2 regions of the Lysinibacillus sp. Y5S-8 genome follow, and region 1 is predicted to be linked to the other one. Evidence: a T-box and tRNA genes for the amino acid it is inferred to sense, from the RefSeq annotation. Region 1 holds a T-box; the other holds one or more tRNA genes.
The links. A T-box is a leader RNA that pairs with one kind of tRNA and senses whether it is charged. The one in region 1 lies ahead of leuS (leucine--tRNA ligase), so its partner is inferred to be a tRNA-Leu.
Positions count from the first base shown of each region.

Region 2: it encodes a tRNA-Leu, which carries the amino acid that the T-box ahead of leuS (leucine--tRNA ligase) is inferred to sense. The anticodon was not compared.

Region 1 is NZ_CP145889.1:3,575,853-3,582,814, reverse strand. It holds gene V6670_RS17320 (TIGR01212 family radical SAM protein) at 1-158, opposite strand, end outside; gene V6670_RS17315 (MFS transporter) at 395-1,573, shown strand; gene V6670_RS17310 (metalloregulator ArsR/SmtB family transcription factor) at 1,720-2,067, shown strand; gene V6670_RS17305 (SulP family inorganic anion transporter) at 2,124-3,866, shown strand; T-box leader at 3,933-4,143, shown strand; gene leuS (leucine--tRNA ligase) at 4,231-6,648, shown strand; gene V6670_RS17295 (nucleoside transporter C-terminal domain-containing protein) at 6,785-6,962, opposite strand, start outside.
Region 2 is NZ_CP145889.1:3,930,761-3,937,722, forward strand. It holds gene V6670_RS19210 (LytTR family DNA-binding domain-containing protein) at 189-902, shown strand; gene V6670_RS19215 (GHKL domain-containing protein) at 1,157-2,083, shown strand; gene V6670_RS19220 (hypothetical protein) at 2,356-2,595, opposite strand; tRNA gene V6670_RS19225 (tRNA-Leu) at 2,801-2,881, opposite strand; tRNA gene V6670_RS19230 (tRNA-Cys) at 2,928-3,001, opposite strand; tRNA gene V6670_RS19235 (tRNA-Gly) at 3,010-3,084, opposite strand; tRNA gene V6670_RS19240 (tRNA-Gln) at 3,089-3,163, opposite strand; tRNA gene V6670_RS19245 (tRNA-His) at 3,181-3,256, opposite strand; tRNA gene V6670_RS19250 (tRNA-His) at 3,292-3,367, opposite strand; tRNA gene V6670_RS19255 (tRNA-Trp) at 3,380-3,453, opposite strand; tRNA gene V6670_RS19260 (tRNA-Tyr) at 3,467-3,550, opposite strand; tRNA gene V6670_RS19265 (tRNA-Thr) at 3,560-3,635, opposite strand; tRNA gene V6670_RS19270 (tRNA-Phe) at 3,648-3,720, opposite strand; tRNA gene V6670_RS19275 (tRNA-Asp) at 3,737-3,812, opposite strand; tRNA gene V6670_RS19280 (tRNA-Met) at 3,816-3,890, opposite strand; tRNA gene V6670_RS19285 (tRNA-Val) at 3,917-3,992, opposite strand; tRNA gene V6670_RS19290 (tRNA-Glu) at 4,008-4,082, opposite strand; tRNA gene V6670_RS19295 (tRNA-Ser) at 4,107-4,198, opposite strand; tRNA gene V6670_RS19300 (tRNA-Asn) at 4,204-4,280, opposite strand; rRNA gene rrf (5S ribosomal RNA) at 4,297-4,412, opposite strand; rRNA gene V6670_RS19310 (23S ribosomal RNA) at 4,526-6,962, opposite strand, start outside.

The DNA.
Region 1 (6,962 bases):
CAGCCACCGAAAGCGACTGTGCCATCACGATTTGGGCAATCAAAGCCTGCGTCTAATGCGACTTTAAATACTTTATGTCCGAATTGATCACGTAAATAGCGATTCCATGTATAATACCTTTTTCCTTCTGAAGGAAAAGGAAAATTCGTTTCTGTCATTTATTTCACTCCTCTAACGCTTTATTCTATCATGTGCTTTTCGTTCCGTCATGGGGGAAGGGCTTGATCGTTACATCAATGAAGAAAAATTGTAATGAAAACAAGAAAAAGACTTTTAAAACTTAGTTAAAGTATGATGGCATACTTGTAAAAAGGGTAAAATTATTTTTCTTGTGCTTTTAAGATTTTCAGCATAAACTAGCTATTTAGAGAGGCGAAATAATGGAGGTCATCATATGCCAAAACGTGTTTGGTTTTTACTTATTGGAATGCTTGTGAACACAACAGGTAACTCTTTTTTATGGCCTTTAAATGCCATATATATGCATGATTATTTAGGGAAAACTTTAGCGATGGCTGGTTTTGTCTTAATGCTCAATTCTGCTGCTGGAGTATTGGGCAATCTATTAGGTGGTTACTTATTTGATAGAATCGGTGGCTATAAGGCGATTATGTTTGGCATCCTGCTAACAATTGCTTCATTAATAGGCTTAACAATTTGGCATGGTTGGCCACATTATGTGTGGTTTTTAACGATACTAGGCTTTAGTGGGGGCATCGTTTTTCCAAGTATGTTCGCATTAGCAGGGGCTGCATGGCCTGAGGGCGGACGAAAAGCCTTTAATGCGATCTATTTGGCACAGAATGTCGGTGTTGCAGTTGGCCCTGCTCTTGCGGGTATAGTAGCTGATTATCAATTTGATTATGTTTTTAAAGTGAATTTAGGCATGTATATTTTATTCTTTTTTATTGCTTTATTTACATTTAAACGTTTAGAGGCAGGCAGTATTGCCCCTAAAAATGTCGTCAGTGAAAGTAAACGAATTGTTAACAAAGCACCATTCTATGCGTTGTTAATTATTAGCGCATCCTCAGTGTTATGTTGGCTTGCATATTCTCAATGGAGTGCGACTATTTCATCCTATACTCAAGATTTAGGCTTAGGGTTAAAGCAATATAGTTTACTTTGGACAATAAATGGTTTGCTTATAGTTGTAGGTCAGCCACTCATTGCACCGCTTGTGAAAAGGTGGGAAAACAATTTGAAGCGTCAGCTAGTATTTGGTGTAATTCTGATTGCCCTATCGTTTGGAATCATCGCCTTTGCGAGTGATTTTAAAATGTTTGGAGCCGCGATGCTTGTTTTAACGTTTGGTGAAATGTTCTATACCCCAGCATTACCAACCATCGCGAATCAGCTCGCACCAAAAGGTCGACAAGGGTTCTATCAGGGCATTATCAATAGTGCAGCGACAGGTGGTCGGATGATTGGGCCATTATTCGGTGGGATAATGGTGGATCAATTTGGCATGATACCTCTTGTATTAACTTTAGTGGTAGTTGTGCTGTTGGCTATTATTCCATGTTTAACTTATGATTATCCTTTAAAAAAGAATAATATCGTTGCACATTAATAGTGGGCAAGGAAGAGAGCAAAAACGAGTGATCAGCACTTGGTTTTGCTCTTTTTTTATTGAAGCTATTGAAAAATAATCGATACAGGCTTACAATCATACATATTCAAATATTTGAATATGTAGTAATGTGGAGGGTGTTTTTTATGGAAGAGGGTTTACAACAATTTAAGGCGGATTTTTTTAAAGCATTAGCACATCCGTTACGCATTAGAATACTGGAACTCCTTGTAGAAGGTCAGAAAAGTGTCAATGAGATTCAAGATTGCTTAGAGAAAGAGGGTTCTGCTGTTTCTCAGCAATTAAGTGTATTACGCGCCAAAAATATCGTTTATGGTGTGAAGGAAGGTAAAAAAGTCTACTATTCTTTAAGTGATCCAATGATTGGTGAATTACTTGGGGTGGCAAAGGATATTTTCAATAACCATTTAGTTAATACCATTTCGAGATTAGAGGAAATGACGAGCAATGAAGGTGACGAAGGCAATAAGTAAATCAAAGAAGTTGAAAAATTATGCTTTGCTTATTATTTCGAAGGGAAGATTTATCTATGAAGTCACTGTTTACAGGACGCTTTGAAGGGTATTCTGTTCATCACGTCAAGAAGGATCTATTATCCGGAATTATAGTTGGGATCGTCGCTATTCCACTTGCCATGTCTTTTGCCATTGCATCGGGGGTGAAACCCGAATATGGGATTTATACCGCCTGTATTGCGGGTATTCTTATTTCTCTTTTTGGTGGATCGAAATATCAAATTGGTGGGCCAACAGGGGCGTTTGTACCGATTTTATTAGGAATTGTCATTACCTATGGCTATGAGGATTTATTACTTGCAGGATTAATGGCTGGGATTATGCTTTGCTTAATGGGCATTTTTAAGCTAGGATCTTTAATTAAATTTATACCTCGCCCTGTTACAGTTGGCTTTACAGCAGGTATAGCAGTTATTATTTTTACAGGTCAAATTGCCAACTTTTTAGGGCTAACAAATGTTAAAAGACATGAGTATTTTATTGCCAATATACAAGAAATTATGAAGCAGCTTGGAACGACCAATATGTATAGTATTTTGACGGCTGTTATCTGTTTTGTGACAATACTGATGACGCCGAAGTTTTTTCCAAAGGTTCCTGGAGCATTAGCAGGTATTGTTGTTTCTACACTTGTGGCCACTTTCCTTTTTGCAGGACATGTTGCTACAATCGCGACAGCTTATGGGCAAATTCCGAATTCATTGCCTCATTTTGCTATACCTGATATCACCTTTGAACGCTTACAACTGCTTATTGGACCAGCGTTTGTCATCGCCATGCTAGGGGGTATAGAGTCACTACTATCGGCAGTCGTTGCGGATGGGATGACGAATAGTAAGCATAACAGTAATCGAGAGCTGATTGGTCAAGGAATTGCTAATATCGTGACGCCTTTGTTCGGGGGGATTCCAGCTACAGGTGCTATTGCACGGACTGCAACTAATATTAAAACAGGTGCAGTATCGCCTATGTCAGGTATCATACACGGAGTATTTGTTTTAGTTACATTATTGCTATTAGCACCATATGCGTCTCATATTCCATTAGCAAGTATGGCTCCTGTATTGATGGTCGTAGCCTGGAATATGAGCGAACGACACCATTTCTCACATATTGTGAAATTAAAATCGGGTGACTCGCTAGTGTTATTGATTACCTTTTTATTAACGGTGTTTACAAGTCTCACATTAGCAGTGGAAGTAGGGCTTGTATTAGCTGTGCTATTATTTGCGAAACGCATGAGTGAAAAGCTTGTTGTGACAAAGGTACTCCCAGACCATTCAAACAAAAGTGAGAAGGTACAGCCCCATGTCGTTCACCAGCAGCATGATTGTCCACAAATTAGCATGTATACAATTGAAGGACCATTATTCTTTGGAGCTGCCCAAATGTTTGAACAAAAAATTGAAAGCACTTTGCATCAGCAACCAAGAGTTTTGATATTGCGAATGGGGAAAGTGCCCTTTATGGATTCCACTGGTGAAGCATATTTTAGCAATATCATTGAAAACTTTACAGCACAGGGGGGTAAAATCCTGGTAACAGGTGTGCAAGGTGATTTAAAAGTAGCTCTTCAGCACAATGGTATTTACGATAAAATTGGTGCGCATCATTTTTATCAGCATACTGGAGAAGCGATTACTAAGGCTCTCGGCTATTTGGACACAAAGAAATGCATCGGATGCCAGCATTTTGCTTTTCATGAATGTAAGAATTTATCAAACCCTAAGGAAGAAAAGGAATTAATTCTTCAGTAATGGGTTAGTCTGTAAACAAAGGCTTGTGCTTTTCAATACTTTCCATTAGAATAAATGCAATATCATGTAAAGACTGTGATGAGGAATAGTAAATTTGTCGTTCTTTTTAGAGAGCTAGCGGCTGGTGGGAGCTAGTAAGAAAGCAAGTTGAACTCGCCTTCTGAGTCTGCCCGCGTGAAACAGCGTGTGTCGTTTCTTCCGCGTTAAGGAAGCTTGAGCCGAGTGTAATCACTAATTTGGGTGGTACCGCGGGAGTACAAATTCTCTCGTCCCTTCTATAAGAAAGGGACGGGTTTTTTTATTTTTTAAATATTTTGTCAATTATGATGAAGAGCAGCATGATTCAATCGAAGGAGGAAAAAGAATGAGTTTTAATCATCTACAAATTGAAAAAAAGTGGCAGCAATATTGGGCTAATAACAAAACATTCAAAACTGAAAATGAAACAGCGAAGCCTAAATTTTTTGCATTAGATATGTTTCCATATCCATCTGGCGCTGGACTGCATGTAGGACATCCAGAAGGATATACAGCGACAGATATTTTATCACGCTTTAAACGTATGCAAGGCTACAATGTATTACATCCAATGGGCTGGGATGCTTTTGGTTTACCAGCTGAGCAATATGCACTCGATACAGGAAATGACCCAGCAGAATTTACAGCTAAAAATATTGCAACTTTTAAACGCCAAATTCAAGAGCTAGGATTCAGTTATGATTGGGATCGCGAAATTAACACGACGGATCCAGAGTATTATAAATGGACACAATGGATTTTTATCCAGCTTTATAAAAAAGGTTTAGCCTATGTGGATGAAGTAGCTGTTAACTGGTGTCCAGCGCTTGGTACGGTATTGGCTAACGAAGAAGTAATTGATGGGAAATCAGAGCGTGGTGGGCATCCAGTAGAACGTCGACCAATGAAACAATGGATGCTTAAAATTACTGCGTATGCTGATCGTTTAATCGACGACCTAGAAGAAGTTGATTGGCCAGAATCTATTAAAGATATGCAGCGCAACTGGATTGGTCGTTCAGAAGGGGCAGAAGTAACATTTGCTATTGATGGTTCAGATCAAAACTTCACGGTCTTCACAACACGCCCAGATACATTATTTGGTGCTACATATTGTGTACTTGCGCCTGAACATAAATTAGTAGAACAAATAACGACAGCTGAGCAACGTCAAGCTGTTGAGGCATATTTAGAAAAAGTGAAAATGAAATCTGATCTTGAGCGCACAGATTTAGCAAAAGAAAAAACAGGCGTATTCACAGGTGCTTATGCAGTGAATCCGATTAACGGGAAAAAAGCGCCGATTTGGATTGCTGACTATGTGTTAGTATCTTACGGTACAGGTGCTATTATGGCGGTGCCAGCACATGATGAACGTGACTATGAATTTGCGACTGCATTTGGTTTAGACATCGTTCCTGTACTTGAGGGTGGGGACATTAGCAAAGAAGCATTTACAGGTGATGGTCAACATATTAATTCTGAATTCCTTAATGGTTTAAATAAAGAAGATGGCATTGCGAAAGCAATTGAATGGTTAGAGGAAAAAGGCGTTGGAGAAAAGAAAATTTCTTATCGACTACGTGATTGGCTATTCTCACGTCAGCGTTACTGGGGTGAACCAATTCCAATGATTCATTGGGAAGATGGCACGATCACACCTGTTCCAGAATCAGAATTACCATTAGTGCTTCCAAAAACAGATAATATCCGTCCATCGGGTACTGGTGAATCACCATTAGCTAATATTGCTGAATGGGTGAATGTTGTAGATCCAGAGACAGGCAAAAAGGGTCGCCGTGAAACAAATACAATGCCACAGTGGGCTGGGTCTAGCTGGTACTTCTTACGCTATATCGACCCTACAAATACAGAGGCGATTGCAGATCCAGAGTTACTAAAACGTTGGTTACCAGTAGATATTTATATTGGAGGAGCGGAGCATGCAGTACTGCACTTACTTTACGCTCGCTTCTGGCATAAAGTTCTTTATGATCTAGGTGTTGTTCACACGAAAGAGCCATTCCATAAATTATTTAACCAAGGTATGATTCTTGGTGAAGGTAATGAAAAAATGTCTAAATCGAAAGGTAATGTTGTAAACCCTGATGAAATCATTTCATCACATGGTGCCGATACATTACGTTTGTATGAAATGTTCATGGGACCATTAGAGGCATCTGTTGCATGGTCAACAAATGGTTTAGATGGGGCACGTCGCTTCTTAGATCGTATTTGGCGTCTATTTGTTAATGAAGAAGATGGAGCCATTTCATCAAAAATTCAAGTGTCTAACGATCAAACACTTGAAAAAGCATACCACCAAACAGTGAAAAAAGTGACAGAGGATTACGAAGGTATCCGCTTTAACACAGCTATTTCACAGATGATGGTATTTATCAATGATTGCTATAAAGCTGACGTTATTCCAGCAGAGTATGCGGAAGGCTTTGTTAAAATGCTAGCACCAATCGCGCCGCATATTGCAGAAGAGCTATGGCAGCTATTAGGCCACGATTCAACACTTTCTTACGAGCAATGGCCAACATACGATGAAACGAAGCTTGTGGATGATGAAGTGGAGATTGCCGTGCAAGTTGCTGGTAAAGTCCGTGCAAAAATCGTCGTAGCGAAAGATGCTTCAAAAGAGGATATCGAAAAAGTAGCGCTTGCTGATGAAAAAGTACAAGAATATATGGCAGGAAAAAACCTAGTGAAAATCATCGTTATTCCAAGCAAACTTGTCAATATTGTCGTTAAATAAAATGATCTAAATAATAAAAATGTACATCACTAAATGAAATTTTAGTGATGTACATTTTTTTTCGTGAAGGGTTTATAGTGGATAATTTAAAAAACTACACTCGATAACTATCGGAGTGCAGTTCAAATGATGATGTTTAAATAATTAATCCAACAATAATAGCTGTTAGGATACTGACAAGTGTGGCTCCGTACAATAACTTTAAGCCAAAACGAGCAACGACATTACCTTGTCTTTCATTCAACCCTTTAACTGCTCCGGAAATAATACCGATGGATGAAAAGTTGGCAAAGGATACAAGGAATACCGAAATA
Region 2 (6,962 bases), 350 kb from region 1:
GATAGAGAGAATAGGATCTTTTCTAATAATAAAAATGTCTAATTAAACTGGTTTTGGAAGATGGTTGAATGGTAGAAGTGGCTAAGTATTTTACAACTTCTTTCTGAATGGTGGTAAACTATAAAAATAACAAGAATGTCTCAAGTTTCTGTCTAGGACAAATATAGTAAGAATTTAGGAGTGAAACCATGGTAATAAAAGTTGCTATTTGTGATGATGTTCCAGTTATTGCAAAAGCTATTGAAGATTTAATGTTAGAATATGACTCCTCGTTATTTGATATTGATATATTCTACAATCCATTTCGTTTAATTGAATTACTTAAAGAAAATACATATGATTTATTTATTTTAGATTTTGAGTTTCCAAATCTATCGGGAATAGTGATTGCCGAGACCATTAGAAAGAATAATTATAATTGTCCAATTATCTTTATTACAAATTTCAAAGAATATATGGAGAAGGCTTTTAAGGTGAACACTTTTGATTACATTTTAAAACCAGTAACAAAAGACAAACTATATCCTACTTTGAATCGCGCTATTAAATATTTAGATTTAGATGATTCAAAATTTATGTTTACATTTAACAAAGTTTTTTACAGTATTTCTTTTGGCGAAATTATTTACTTTGAAAAAAATAAAAGGAAAGTACTTATTCACACACCCTCTGATATATATGAAACGATTCTTCAAACGAAAGACCTTTTATCCAAAGTTAATGATAATTTTGTGCAGGTCCACAACTCGTTTATTGTTAATGTTAGATATGTAAAACAAATTAGCAATAATACAATTACCGCCAAATTAAATGATAAGAATACTGTTGAAATACCAATAAGTCGTAAATTTATAGATAGTGCCAGAAAACAAATTTTGATGAAGTTAAGAGACTTAATATAATGAATGACACTATCGTTACATTATTCAACTTTAACAATTTTCCTTATATACTGATCAATATCACCTTCACTGCTTTATTGTTTTTAGTTATCGCAAAGAGGACTCAGATAGATTTGAGAAAAGAGTTCTTTTGGGTAATTTATTTACTATTTACGTTTTTAATCTGTGATTCTGTTTCGTTTTTTATTACGAAAATGGTATTACAATTAGAAAGTTATGATTCAAATTTTCTCTTTATAGCTGGAGGGGGAGGTATGGCTATTATTTTAAAACTAATGGCTGTAGCTGTTCTTAAAATTATCTTTCTTCAAAAGCGTAAATTAAAGAGACCTATAAATGTTTTTCTCTTAATGGCAATAATTTCTATACCAATGATATCGATATTTGTGTTAAGCACTGCTGGAGTATCTGAAATTCATATTATTAATCAACCTAATTTTATCTTTATATTGATTGCTATTTTTATAATTTATATGAATTTATGCATACTATATCTTTATATAACCCTCGGAAATTATTATGAGAAGCTTGAAAAAACTAAAACGCAAAAAAAAGTATTTGAATCAGAATTGAAATTTTTCAAACAACTAAAGGATTCACAATCTAAACTATATTCAATAAAGCACGACTTAAAAAATCAATACGTAGTTCTAATGGGTATGTTAAGTCAGGGAGATACTGCTGGAGCTGAAAAATATCTTCAAAATTCGATACAGAAAATCGAACACATTGATTATTATTTTACAAATAACTACGTGCTAAATTATCTTCTGAATGAAAAAATATCTATTGCTGAAAGCAATGGAATAACTTTAAACGTTAAATCTTTCTTTCCTGAAAGGATTAAATTAGATACTGATATTTTTGCAGTTGTGCTAGGTAATTTAATAGATAATTCTATAAACGCAGTCTTACGTTTATCAAATTCTAAAGAAAAAGAAATTTCACTTCTTATCAAACAATTTGATCAGAACCTACTTATAGAAATTTCAAATGTATTTGATACTGCGGAGCTTCAAACTCGAAAGAATAGACAATTCGAGGGAATAGGAATTAAAAATGTGAAAAGAATTGTAGAAGAGCATGGTGGAATTTATAATCAATGGATTCAAGATAATCAGTATATCGTAAGTATACTTTTACTCAATGTATATGAAAAAGAAGATGAATGTAACAGCTAAAGTAGAATGGAATGAACACTTTTATCCAAAATTCTCCAAATTTTACAAACTAGAAATATTCTGTTTATAGGAGGCTGTATCAATGGAGGAGAAGCTAGTGTTATATGTATTCAATACCCGTTTTTCAACGAAATGCACACATTCTAAAAGAAAGAATTGAAGAAAATGATCAAATAGCATTCGAAACTTTTACAGAAATGTATAATAAGTAGTGATTAACATCTCCTATTGCACAAGTATAACTAATTCGTCATAAGCTTACGTTTGTTTTTCTACACGTGAGCTTTTAGTTTATTCTCTTTTTTATATTTAATATACCTTTCAAGTGTAAGGGAATAATGTTTTTTTGAATTAGGAAATTCTTTTTCAATAGCTTCTTTTAGAGTGTTAGTCATTTTATCTTCTCCATTATACAATCCTCTATTGATAATACCGTTAAAACGCCCTACATAGTCCTTTGCAGAACTTTCGCTAATATTATACTCCTGCATCAAATAATCCTTAAACTCCATCTTCATCCCCCTTTAGAACATATTATTTAAAAGAATTCTACAACCTTTCATAAAACCCTTTTTGGATAACAGCTTGTGTAAAACAAAATCAATTCTTATCGTTTTCTATCGTATTATCAACAATGCAAAAAGCTCATAAACCCTGTTATATCAAGGTTTATGAGCTTTCTTAACTTTTTAATCGTAACGTAAATTAATCTAGTGATACCGGTGGTCGGGGTCGAACCGACACTCCAAAGGAACACGATTTTGAGTCGTGCGCGTCTGCCAATTCCGCCACACCGGCATAATGGAGATAAAAAAAATCGGATACACCGATTCGAATTAAAATATGGAGGCGGCAACCGGATTTGAACCGGTGATAAAGGTGTTGCAGACCTGTGCCTTACCACTTGGCTATGCCGCCATCGAAGTTGGAGCGGAAGACGAGGTTCGAACTCGCGACCCCCACCTTGGCAAGGTGGTGTTCTACCACTGAACTACTTCCGCAAAATGGCTGGGGTACCTGGATTCGAACCAGGGCATGACGGAATCAAAATCCGTTGCCTTACCGCTTGGCTATACCCCAAAAGATAATTATATAAATGGGGCGACTGATGGGAATCGAACCCACGAGTGCCGGAACCACAATCCGGTGCGTTAACCACTTCGCCACAATCGCCATTATATTATGATTTTTATTAATTTTATTTTAAATGGGGCGACTGATGGGAATCGAACCCACGAATGCCGGAACCACAATCCGGTGCGTTAACCACTTCGCCACAATCGCCATAAAATTAATTGGCAGGGGCAGTAGGAATCGAACCCACACCAAAGGTTTTGGAGACCTCTATTCTACCGTTGAACTATGCCCCTATAATAATAAAACTGGTGGAGGGGGACGGATTCGAACCGCCGAACCCTAAGGAGCGGATTTACAGTCCGCCGCGTTTAGCCACTTCGCTACCCCTCCGGGAATACATGGTGCCGGCGATAGGAGTCGAACCCACGACCTACTGATTACAAGTCAGTTGCTCTACCAACTGAGCTACACCGGCAAAAAAACATGATGGGTCAGGACGGAATCGAACCGCCGACACTTAGAGCTTCAATCTAATGCTCTACCAACTGAGCTACTGACCCTTGTTATTAAAATAAATGGCGGTCCCGACCGGGATCGAACCGGCGATCTCCTGCGTGACAGGCAGGCATGTTAACCGCTACACCACGGGACCATTTGGTTGCGGGGGCCGGATTTGAACCAACGACCTTCGGGTTATGAGCCCGACGAGCTACCACTGCTCCACCCCGCGATAATCATATACTATTGTAAAAATAATGGTGGAGGATGACGGGCTCGAACCGCCGACCCTCTGCTTGTAAGGCAGATGCTCTCCCAGCTGAGCTAATCCTCCATCTGGGTATTTAAATGGTGACCCCTACGGGATTCGAACCCGTGTTACCGCCGTGAAAGGGCGGTGTCTTAACCACTTGACCAAGGGGCCAACTTTTGGAATAAATCAAAGTGCTGGCGGAGAGTAAGGGATTTGAACCCTTGAGACAGTGTTAACCGCCTACACGATTTCCAATCGTGCTCCTTCGGCCACTCGGACAACTCTCCAAGAATGGCTCCGAAGGCAGGACTCGAACCTGCGACAACCTGATTAACAGTCAGGTGCTACTACCAACTGAGCTACTTCGGAATGATTTTAGTATATAGCCTAGCGACGTCCTACTCTCACAGGGGGAAGCCCCCAACTACCATCGGCGCTAAAGAGCTTAACTTCCGTGTTCGGTATGGGAACGGGTGTGACCTCTTTGCCATCATCACTAGACTATTTGAAAGACAATACTTATTATAGCATATTTTATCAAAATTACAAGTATATTATAATGTTTTTTATTCTTTCAAAACTGGATAAACGGTTCATTGAATGGTTCAAACATTTTGGTTAAGTCCTCGATCGATTAGTATTCGTCAGCTCCATGTGTCACCACACTTCCACCTCGAACCTATCTACCTCATCGTCTTTGAGGGATCTTACTTACTTGCGTAATGGGAAATCTCATCTTGAGGGGGGCTTCATGCTTAGATGCTTTCAGCACTTATCCCGTCCACACATAGCTACCCAGCGATGCCTTTGGCAAGACAACTGGTACACCAGCGGTGTGTCCATCCCGGTCCTCTCGTACTAAGGACAGCTCCTCTCAAATTTCCTACGCCCACGACGGATAGGGACCGAACTGTCTCACGACGTTCTGAACCCAGCTCGCGTACCGCTTTAATGGGCGAACAGCCCAACCCTTGGGACCGACTACAGCCCCAGGATGCGATGAGCCGACATCGAGGTGCCAAACCTCCCCGTCGATGTGGACTCTTGGGGGAGATAAGCCTGTTATCCCCGGGGTAGCTTTTATCCGTTGAGCGATGGCCCTTCCATGCGGAACCACCGGATCACTAAGCCCGTCTTTCGACCCTGCTCGACTTGTAGGTCTCGCAGTCAAGCTCCCTTGTGCCTTTACACTCTACGAATGATTTCCAACCATTCTGAGGGAACCTTTGGGCGCCTCCGTTACCTTTTAGGAGGCGACCGCCCCAGTCAAACTGTCCGCCTGACACTGTCTCCTGCCCCGCTAAGGGGCATGGGTTAGAATTTCAATACAACCAGGGTAGTATCCCACCGACGCCTCCTTCGAAGCTGGCGCTCCGAGATCTCTGGCTCCTACCTATCCTGTACAAGTTGTACCAAAATTCAATATCAGGCTACAGTAAAGCTCCACGGGGTCTTTCCGTCCTGTCGCGGGTAACCTGCATCTTCACAGGTACTATAATTTCACCGAGTCTCTCGTTGAGACAGTGCCCAGATCGTTACGCCTTTCGTGCGGGTCGGAACTTACCCGACAAGGAATTTCGCTACCTTAGGACCGTTATAGTTACGGCCGCCGTTTACTGGGGCTTCAATTCGCAGCTTCGCTTGCGCTAACCACTCCTCTTAACCTTCCAGCACCGGGCAGGCGTCAGCCCCTATACGTCACCTTACGGTTTTGCAGAGACCTGTGTTTTTGCTAAACAGTCGCCTGGGCCTATTCACTGCGGCTCTCATGCGCTTGCACGCTCAAGAGCACCCCTTCTCCCGAAGTTACGGGGTCATTTTGCCGAGTTCCTTAACGAGAGTTCTCTCGCACACCTTAGGATTCTCTCCTCGACTACCTGTGTCGGTTTGCGGTACGGGCACCTCTCACCTCGATAGAGGCTTTTCTTGGCAGTGTGAAATCAGGAACTTCGTCCATACGGACTCGCCATCACAGCTCAACGTTACAGTGTGCGGATTTGCCTACACACACGCCTTACTGCTTGGACGCGCATAACCAACAGCGCGCTTACCCTATCCTACTGCGTCCCCCCATTTCTCAAACGGTGAGGAGGTGGTACAGGAATATCAACCTGTTGTCCATCGCCTACGCCTATCGGCCTCGGCTTAGGTCCCGACTAACCCTGAGCGGACGAGCCTTCCTCAGGAAACCTTAGTCATACGGTGGACGGGATTCTCACCCGTCTTTCGCTACTCATACCGGCATTCTCACTTCTAAGCGCTCCACCAGTCCTTCCGGTCTGACTTCAACGCACTTAGAACGCTCTCCTACCACTGACATCGTAGATGTCAATCCACAGCTTCGGTGAATCGTTTAGCCCCGATACATTTTCGGCGCAGCGTCACTCGACCAGTGAGCTATTACGCACTCTTTAAATGATGGCTGCTTCTAAGCCAACATCCTGGTTGTCTGTGCAACGCCACATCCTTTTCCACTTAACGATTACTTTGGGACCTTAGCTGGTGGTCTGGGCTGTTTCCCTTTTGACTACGGATCTTATCACTCGCAGTCTGACTCCCGTGTATAAATATCTGGCATTCGGAGTTTGTCTGAATTCGGTAAACCGGGATGGCCCCCTAGTCCAAACAGTGCTCTACCTCCAGTATTCTCATCACGAGGCTAGCCCTAAAGCTATTTCGGAGAGAACCAGCTATCTCCAAGTTCGATTGGAATTTCTCCGCTACCCACACCTCATCCCCGCACTTTTCAACGTGCGTGGGTTCGGGCCTCCAGTAAGTGTTACCTTACCTTCACCCTGGACATGGGTAGATCACCTGGTTTCGGGTCTACGACCACGTACTATTTCGCCCTATTCAGACTCGCTTTCGCTGCGGCTCCGCCTTCTAAAGCTTAACCTCGCACGTAATCGTAACTCGCCGGTTCATTCTACAAAAGGCACGCTATCACCCATTAACGGGCTCTAACTACTTGTAGGCACACGGTTTCAGGATCTCTTTCACTCCCCTTCCGGGGTGCTTTTCACCTTTCCCTCACGGTACTGGTTCACTATC